2 regions of the Paracoccus qomolangmaensis genome follow, and region 1 is predicted to be linked to the other one. Evidence: riboswitches for the same ligand, from Rfam matches in the RefSeq annotation. Region 1 holds a riboswitch; the other holds the start of a gene.
The links. A riboswitch is a leader RNA that binds a small molecule or an ion and turns the genes downstream of it on or off. The one in region 1 is predicted to bind thiamine pyrophosphate.

Region 1 (4,725 bases):
GCGCCAGCGACAGGGCCAGCACCAGCGACAGGATCAGCGCCAGCAGGGCCGAGATCAGCGCCATGACGATGGACCGCAGCGCGGCCTCCCACATCTCGGGCGGCAGGGCGGGGATGCGGGGCAGGCCGCGCGCCGTGACCGCCGCCATCGGCCAGATCAGGAAGCCCGCCGCCCCTGTGATCACAAGCGCATCGGCCAGCCGCCGCCAGCCCCCCGGCACGGCGGGGTGGTGGGCCGCGTCCAGCCCCGCCCCGAACGCTGCCGGGATCGCGATCCATCGGGCCAGGCCCATCGCCGCCACGCAGATCGCGATCTGGATCAGCCCCAGGCTGGCCGCCCGGCCCAGGTCGAAATCGAAGCGGAAGGCCTGATAGATCGCCAGTTCCACGGTCGTCGCGCGCGGCCCGCCGCCAAGCGCCAAGGCGACGGTGAAGCTGGTCAGGCAGACCAGGAACACCGCCAGCCAGACACCCGGCAGCACCGCCCGCAGCATCGGCCGTTCCAGATGCCGCGCGGTGTCGCGGGGGGCAAAGCCCAGCGACGCGGCCAGACGGAAGCGTTCCGCCGGGATCGCCTGCCAGCCTTGCAGGATCAGCCGCACCGACAGCGGCAGGTTGAAGAAGACATGCGCCAGAATCACCCCCTGCCAGCCATAGATGCTGACCTCGGGCAGGCCGATCAGGCGCAGGGCGTCGTTCACCGCGCCGCTGCGGCCGAAGACCGCGATCAGCCCCATGATCGCCACGATCACCGGCAGGATGAAGGGCGCGCCCAGCAGCGTGACCAGAACCCCGCGCCCCGGAAAGCGCCGCCGGGCCAGGGCGCGCGCCACCGGGACCGCCAGGGCCGCCGACAGCGTGGCCGATACTGCCGCCTGCCAGATCGTGAACCACACCGCGCGCCAGTCCCAGGGGCCAAGCCCCGTCAGCCCCCGCGCGGACCAGGTGACGGCGGTCAGCGTGCCCAGGATCAGCAGCCCCAGGCCGGTGGCGACGGCTGCGCCCCCGACCTCGGCTCGCGTCAGCCGGAAAATGCCCGCAACCATTCGTCAAGCGCGGGCTGTCGCAGCGCCTCGGCCTCGTCCTCGGTATAGAACAGGGTCTTTTCGGGGCGCGGCAGGCCGCGCATCACCTGCGGCCATTCGGCCTGCGGTAGCTTGGCGGGCAGCGACCAGTTCGCCAGCGGGATCACCCGCTGAAAGTCGGGCGTCAGGATCCAGTCCATGAATTGCTGCGCCAGTTCCGGCTGGTCGGTGGTGCGGACCTGCGCCGCCACCTCGGCCATGAAGTAATGGCCTTCGGGGAAGATCGCGGCCTTCTTGGTCCGGTCGTTTTCGGAGGCGATGTGATAGGCGGGCGATGTCGTATAGGACAGGACCATGTCGGCCTCTCCTTCCGTGAACATGCCGTAGGATTCCGACCAGCCCTTGGTCACGGTCAGCACCTTGGGCGCCAGCTTCGCCCAGGCGTCCGGCGCCTTGTCGCCATAGACAGCCTTGACCCACAGCAGCAGCGCCAGCCCCGAGACCGAGGACCGCGGATCCTGGATCACGATCTTCAGGTCGTCCGGCGCGTCCAGCAGGTCGGCGAAGCTTTCGGGCGGGTTTTCCAGACGCGTCTCGTCATAGACGAAGGCGGTTTCGCCCCAATTGTAAGGCAGGAAGATCGGATCGGTCCATGCGATCGGCAGCGACAGATCGGACGTATCCTGCCCATGCGGCGCGAACAGGCCGGATGCGCGGGCGCGCGCGGTGACGTCGGTGTTCAGGCCGAAGACGATATCGGCTTCGGTCCGCTCGCCCTCCATCAGCAGGCGGGACAGCTCGTCGCCGGACAGGAAGCGCAGGTCGCAGGCGCAGAAGGCCTCGAACCCCTGCTCGATCTTCGGGCCGGGGCCCCATTCGCTGGTGATGGATTCGCCCGCATAGACGGTCAGGACCGGCTTGTCCTGCGCGAAGGCCGGGGTCGCGGCCAGCAGGGCCATCATCAGGGGGATCTTCATCGCTGCCTCCTCTCATGGGATTACGAAAGAAAGGACAGCGCCACCTTCCCTCCGCCGGTGTTAGCCGGATCAGGTTCAACGGGTCCGCGTCGCCGCGTCTCAGCCGGATGGCTCCCCGAGGTTCTGCTGAATGTAGGGATTTCACGCGGGCACGCAAGCCGCTAGAACAGCGGCCATGACGAAGGACGTGACCGATCAACCCACCCCGATGATGGCGCAATACCTGGCGATCCGGGACGCCAATCCCGGCGCGCTGCTGTTCTATCGGATGGGCGATTTCTACGAGATGTTCTTCGACGACGCCATCGCGGCATCCGCCGCGCTGGACATCGCGCTGACGAAGCGCGGCACGCATCGGGGCGAACCGATCCCGATGTGCGGCGTGCCGGTCCATGCGGCGGAATCCTATCTGCTGACGCTGATCCGCAAGGGGTTCCGCGTGGCCATCGCCGAGCAGATGGAGGATCCGGCCGAGGCGAAGAAGCGCGGGTCCAAATCGGTGGTGGCCCGCGACGTGGTGCGGCTGGTCACGCCCGGCACCCTGACCGAGGAATCGCTGCTGGAGGCCCGGCACCACAACTATCTGGCGGCCTTCGCGCAGGTGCGCGAGGACTGCGCGCTGGCCTGGGTGGATATTTCCACGGGCGCCTTTCAGGTGATGGACTGCCCGCTGCCGCGCCTGGCCCCGGAACTGGCGCGGCTGGCGCCCCGCGAATTGCTGGCCTGCGACGGGTCGGGGCTGGACGATCTGGCGGCGGATGCGGGGGCGGCGTTGACCGACCTGCACGCATCCGCCTTCGACAGCGCGGCGGGGCGGCGGCGGCTGTGTGCGCTGTATGGGGTCGAGACGCTGGACGGGTTCGGCAGCTTCACCCGCGCGGAACTGGCGGCGATGGGGGCCATCGTCGATTACCTGGATCTGACGCAGAAGGGCAAGCTGCCGCTGCTGCGCCCGCCGCTGCGCGAACGGGCGGGCGGGGCGATGCAGATCGACGCGGCGACCCGGCGCAACCTGGAACTGACCCAGGCCCTGTCCGGCGGGCGCGAGGGATCGCTGCTGGCGGCCATCGACCGCACGGTGACGGCACCGGGCGCGCGGCTGCTGGAACGCCGCATCGGTGCGCCAAGCCGCGATCTGGCGCTGATCCATGCGCGGCAGGACGCGGTGGCCTCGCTGGTGGACGATCCGCGCCTGATGGCCGATCTGCGGGACGCGCTGGCGCGCGTGCCCGACATGGACCGGGCGCTGTCGCGGCTGGCGCTGGACCGGGGCGGGCCGCGCGATCTGGCGGCGATCCGGGCGGGGCTGTCGCAGGGCGCGGCCATCGCGGCGCGCCTGGCCGGCGACGCCGTGCCGGTGCTGCGTGAGGCCGCGCGCGACCTGACCGGGCAGGATGACCTGATCCGGCTGCTGGACGACGCGCTGGTGGCCGAACCGCCGCTGCTGGCCCGCGACGGCGGATTCGTGGCGGCGGGCCATGACGCCGACCTGCACCAGACCCGCCGGTTGCGCGACGAGGGGCGCGGCGTGATCGCCGGGATGCAGGCCGATTATGCGGCGCTGGCCGGGGTGCCAAGCCTGAAGATCAAGCACAACAATGTGCTGGGCTATTTCATCGAGACGACCACCACCCATGCCGAACGCATGATGGCCCCGCCCCTGAACGCGACCTTCATCCACCGCCAGACCACCGCCAACCAGATCCGCTTCACCACCGTCGATCTGTCGGAACTGGAGACCCGGATCCTCAACGCCCGCGACCGCGCGCTGGAGATCGAGCGGGGCATCTTCGACCGCCTGCGCGCCGCCGTGCTGGACCGCGCGGCGCAGATCGGCCAGGCGGCCCGCGCCCTGGCCGAGATCGACCTTGCCGCCGCCTTCGCCGACATCGCCACGGGCGAGGGCTGGATCCGTCCGCAGGTCGATGACAGCCGCGCCTTTGTCATCGAGGGGGGCCGCCACCCGGTCGTGGAACGCGCCCTGAAGCGCAAGGCGCAGGCCTTCGTCGCCAACGACTGCGCGCTGACCGAGGGCATGACTCCGGCGATCTGGCTGCTGACCGGGCCGAACATGGCCGGGAAATCGACCTTCCTGCGCCAGAACGCGCTGATCGCCGTGCTGGCGCAGGCCGGGGCCTTCGTGCCCGCGCGCCGCGCCCATATCGGCTTGGTCAGCCAGCTGTTCAGCCGCGTGGGCGCCGCCGACGATCTGGCGCGGGGCCGGTCCACCTTCATGGTGGAAATGGTGGAAACCGCCGCGATCCTCAACCAGGCCGACGACCGCGCCCTGGTGATCCTGGACGAGATCGGGCGCGGAACCGCGACCTGGGACGGCCTGTCCATCGCCTGGGCGGTGATGGAGCATCTGCATCAGGCGAATCGCTGCCGCGCGCTGTTCGCGACCCATTACCACGAGATGACGGCCCTGTCGGCCAAGCTGGACGGCGTGGACAATGCCACCGTCGCGGTGCGCGAATGGGACGGCGAGGTGATCTTCCTGCACGAGGTCAGGAAGGGCGCGGCCGACCGCAGCTATGGCGTGCAGGTGGCGCGGCTGGCGGGGCTGCCCGCATCCGTGGTGGACCGCGCCCGCTCCGTGCTGGACGCGCTGGAATCGGGCGAACGCGAGGGCGCGGCCCGCCCCGCCGCGCTGATCGACGACCTGCCGCTGTTCCGCGCCCCCCCACCCGCGCCGCCGCCCGCCAGGGCGAAACCGAGCCCGCT
Region 2 (4,725 bases), 220 kb from region 1:
GCCCATGCCGCGATCACCAATGCGCAAGAGGCCCTGCCGACGCAGGGCCAGCGCCTGTTGCGGGGCGTCATCCTGGTGCTGCTGTTCGGCTTTTTCGCCTTCATGGTCTGGGTCGGGCTGGATTACATGGGCCGGATGTCGGTGCAGAAATCCGCCGCGCTGAGGGTGCCGATGAAATGGGTCTATGCCGCGATGCCGGTGGGCTTCGCGCTGCTGATCGTGCATCTGGCGCTGATCGCGCCGCGCTATCTGCGCGCAGGGCTTGACCATTCCGACGAGGCCGCCCTTGGTTGAGATCCTGATCGCCGCCTTCCTGGTCCTGATGGTGATGGGGGTGCCCGTCGCCTTTTCGCTGGCCATGGCCGCCTTTGCCGCCGTGGCGATCAGCGGGCGCTATCCCCTGGTGGTGGTCGTCAAGGAGATGTTCACCGGCCTGGACAGCTTTCCGCTGCTGGCGGTGCCCTTCTTCATCCTGGCAGCCGAGATCATGTCCACCGGGGCGATCTCGCGGATGCTGCTGCGCTTTGCCTCGCAATTCGTCGGCCACCTGCGCGGCGGCCTGGGCTATGCCAATATCCTGACGGGGACGCTGTTTGCGGGGATTTCCGGCTCGGCCCTGGCCTCGGCCGCCGGGCCGGGCGCGATGATGGCCCGGATGATGGAGCGTTCGGGCTATTCCAAGGGCTATGCGGGGGCGCTGACCATCTCGGTCGCGGTGGTCGATCCGATCATCCCGCCCTCGATCACCATGATCATCTATGCGTTGCAGGACCGCAATGTCTCGGTCGGCTCGCTGTTCATGGCCGGGTTGCTGCCGGGATTGCTGATCTCGGGGCTGATCGCGGCGGTGAACTGGTGGATCAGCCGCAAGCGCGACTATCGCAGCCTGGAACAGCGCCCGCCGTTGCGGCAGATGCTTCTCAATACCGGCGCGGCGCTGCCGGCGCTGATGCTGATCGTGCTGATCGTCGGCGGCATCCGCGTCGGGCTGTTCACGCCGACCGAAGCCTCGGTCGTGGCGGTGTTCTATGCCATCGTCGTCTCGGCGGTGGTTTATCGCGGCTTCAGCTGGACCGATCTTTGGGGGGCCTTCCTGCGCTCGGCGATCATGTCGGTCGCGGTGCTGATGATCCTGGCCGCAGCCCGCGCCTTTGCCTGGGTGCTGATCATCGAGGGCGTGCCGCAGGCCATGGCCGACGCGGTGATCGCCATGAACCTGTCGCCCATCGCCTTTCTGCTGATGGTGAACCTGCTGTTGCTGGTCTTCGGCATGTTCATGGACCCGCTGCCGGGGGTGATGATCCTGGTGCCGATCCTGGCGCCCATCGCCCACGGCCTGGGGATCGCGGCGGATCATTTCGCGATCATCGTCATCGTCAACCTGACCTTTGGCCTGATGACGCCGCCGGTCGGCAGCCTGATCTTTGTCGTCGCCTCGGCCACGAAGCAGCGGCCCTCGGCGCTGATCCGCGAATTGCCGCCGTTCTTCATCGCGGCGATGGTGGCGCTGCTGATCCTGACCTTCGTGCCGGCGCTGTCGACCTGGCTGCCGCGGATCAGCGGCTTTGCCCGATAGCGGCGCAGGACCGGATCGGGGGTTGTCCGCAGCGATACCCCCTGAAGAGTCTCCGTCCTGCCATGTCTTCGCTGTGTTGGATCCGGGACGCGCGCGGCTTGTGAACAGCGGGCGGCCAGACATGACATGCCCCGCGCCATTCCTTTGACGGCCAGAGGCCTTTGGCCGGGCATTCAAGACCGGAATAGGCGCTCTGTCGTCCAGGACATCGAGAGCGCCTTTCGGCCAGATCGCGAATCAGATCGCGAAATCGTCCAGGGACTTTCCGGCATCCAGGGCTTCGGCGATCCAGTTGGGCTTTCGGCCGCGCCCGGTCCAGGTCAGATCGGGGTTTTCCGGATGGCGGTATTTCGGTTCGGCCTTGCTTCCCTTGGCGGGCTGAGCGGCCACCATCTCTTCAAGCGAGGCAAAACCGGCGGCCTTGGCAATTTCGGTCGCCCTGGCAATGGCCTCTTTTCGGCTGCGGGTTTCGTAACCCCTGATGGCCGCCGCGGATTTGCGGTTGATCTCTTTCAATTGCTCAAGCGTCAGCGCATCGTAGTCAATATCCATAGGCAGGCCTTTCTGCGTCATTTTACCGCTTCGATACGACACGCTGCTGTTTATGGAAAGTCTTTATGGAAAGGCCAGATCTCTGGTTTCCAGAGGCGCGGGGAATTGGCTGACTGGAAGAGCCCTTTTCCGATCGACGGCAGCAGGGCGGGTTTCGGCCAGACCGTTCTTCCCTGTTATCCCGCAAAAAGACAGCCTCTTCGAAAGAAACGCTGGCGGCTCTGCGCAACACGATTGCGGCTCATGCGGCCGACCCTGCTTCCGAAACCGTCGGGTTGGCCCCCTTCAACGCGCCTTACCAGCCTTGCGAGTTGTTCCGCACGAAGCCTCTGGACGTCCGGCGCGGGGGCGGCTAGTCTGTCCCTGACACTATCCGTTGGGGCGTCCCGTCGCGGGGCTGAGAGGTGCAATGCGCGCCGACCCATCGAACCTGATCCGGGTCATGCCGGCGGAGGGAACGGATAGGCGGACGCCCGGCGCCTTGCCGTATCCCGTCTGCCGCCGCCCTCCCCTCACGGCCCGACATGCCGAAGGAGAGGCCGATGACACCGACCGTCTTGACCATCGCGGGATCCGACAGCGGCGGGGGCGCGGGAATCCAGGCCGATCTGAAGACGGTCTCGGCGCTCGGCTGCTATGGCGCCAGCGCGATCACGGCGGTGACCGCGCAGAACACGCGCGGCGTCGCGGCCGTCCATCTGGTCCCGCCGGATCTGATCCGGGCGCAGATCGACGCGGTGCTGGACGACATCCAGGTTCATGCCATCAAGATCGGCATGGTCGGATCGGCGGCCGGGATCGCGGCGGTGGCCGCGTCGCTGCGGGACTGCCCGATTCCCATCGTGCTGGATCCGGTGATGGTCGCCAAGTCGGGCGACGTGCTGATGCCGGACGAGGCGATCGGCGCGCTGATCCGCGACCTGCTGCCGCCGGCCGGGGTGCTGACGCCGAACCTGCCCGAGGCCGCGCGGCTTCTGGGCGCCGATCCGGCCCGCGACGATGCCGGTGCCGTGGCCCAGGCCGCCAGACTGCGCGCGCTTGGGCCGCGCCATGTGCTGATGAAGGGCGGCCATGCGGCGGGCGCGGATTGCACCGACCTTCTGGCCGGGCCCGAGGGCGTGGCGCGCTTTACCTCGCCCCGCATCGGCACGCGGAACACGCATGGCACGGGATGCTCCCTCTCCTCGGCCATCGCGGCGGGGCTGGCGCAGGGGCTGACGGTCGCCGAGGCGGCGGGCCGCGCGCATGACTGGCTGCACCGCGCGATCCTGGCCGCCGACGGCTTGGCGGTGGGCGGCGGCAACGGGCCGGTGCATCATTTCCACGCGCTCTGGCCCCGCCGGGCCGAGGCGGCGGCATGAGCGTGACCGTCATCGGCGGCGGCGTGATGGGCCTCTGCATCGCCACGGAACTGACCGCGCGCGGCATCCCGGCCGCGATCCTGGACAACAAGGCGCCCGGCCCGCAGGCCTGTTCCTGGTGGGCGGGCGGGATGCTGGCCCCCTGGTGCGAGGGCGAAAGCGCCGAACCGGCGGTGGTGCGCCACGGGCTGGGCGCCGCCGACTGGTGGCAGGGCCAGGGCGTGCCGGTCACGCGGAACGGCACGCTGGTCGTCAGCCCGGCGCGCGATGCGGGCGCGCTGGCGCGCTTTGCCCGGCGCAGCCAGGGCCACCGGACGCTGGACCCCCAGGGCATCGCCGCGTTGGAACCCGACCTCGGCACCCGCTTCAGCCGCGCGCTGTTCTTCGAGTCAGAGGCGCATCTGGCCCCGCGCCAGGCCCTGGCGATCCTGTCGGAACGCCTGGGGCGCAGCGACACGGCGACCGGCACCGTCATCGACTGCCGCGGCCTGTCGGCACGCGACGCCTTGCACGACCTGCGCGGCGTGCGGGGCGAGATGGTGGTGATCCGCTGCCCCGAGATCCGGCTTTCCCGCCCCGTCCGGCTGCTGCATCCCCGGATGCCGCTTTACGTCGTGCCCCGCGGCGACGGGGTGTTCATGCTGGGCGCGACCATGGTGGAAAGCGACCGGCGCGGCCCGCCCACCGCGCGGGCGGTGCTGGAACTGCTGTCGGCGGCCTTCGCCCTGCACCCCGCCTTGGCCGAGGCCGAGGTGCTGGAACTGGGCGCCGACGCGCGCCCGGCCTTCCCCGACAACCTGCCTCGCATCCGCCGCGTAGGGGGCGTTATCCACGCCAACGGCCTTTACCGCCACGGCTTCCTGCTGGCCCCGGCGGTCGCCCGCATGGTGGCCGACCACCTTCAACACCAGACCAGACCGGAGTTCATGGATGCGGATCACGATTAACGGCACCCCGCGCGATGTCGCGGCAACCACCCTGGCGGGCGCCCTGGCCGAGGCGGACCTGACCGGCCGCATCGCCACCGCGCTGAACGGCGATTTCATTCCTGCCGCCCTGCGCGAGACCACGCCCCTGCGCGACGGCGACGCCATCGAGGCCCTGGCGCCCATGCAGGGGGGCTAGGGCGATGCCGGTCTTCTATGGCACCGACGTCGACAGCCCGCTGATGCTGGGCACGGCGGGCTATCCCTCGCCCAAGATCCTGGCCGATGCCTTTGCCCGATCGGGCGCGGG

Region 2: linked by a shared signal. The riboswitch ahead of thiD (bifunctional hydroxymethylpyrimidine kinase/phosphomethylpyrimidine kinase) and the one ahead of PXD02_RS01010 (thiamine ABC transporter substrate-binding protein) in region 1 are both predicted to bind thiamine pyrophosphate.

Annotation. Positions count from the first base shown of each region.
Region 1 covers NZ_CP119082.1:208,192-212,916, forward strand. Annotated here, with positions in the region: gene PXD02_RS01005 (ABC transporter permease family protein) at 1-1,045, opposite strand, end outside; gene PXD02_RS01010 (thiamine ABC transporter substrate-binding protein) at 1,021-2,001, opposite strand; TPP riboswitch at 2,031-2,129, opposite strand; gene mutS (DNA mismatch repair protein MutS) at 2,210-4,725, shown strand, end outside.
Region 2 covers NZ_CP119082.1:3,206,552-3,211,276, forward strand. Annotated here, with positions in the region: gene PXD02_RS16665 (TRAP transporter small permease) at 1-294, shown strand, start outside; gene PXD02_RS16670 (TRAP transporter large permease) at 287-1,576, shown strand; gene PXD02_RS16675 (H-NS histone family protein) at 1,814-2,149, opposite strand; TPP riboswitch at 2,496-2,602, shown strand; gene thiD (bifunctional hydroxymethylpyrimidine kinase/phosphomethylpyrimidine kinase) at 2,671-3,489, shown strand; gene PXD02_RS16685 (FAD-dependent oxidoreductase) at 3,486-4,436, shown strand; gene thiS (sulfur carrier protein ThiS) at 4,420-4,614, shown strand; gene PXD02_RS16695 (thiazole synthase) at 4,619-4,725, shown strand, end outside.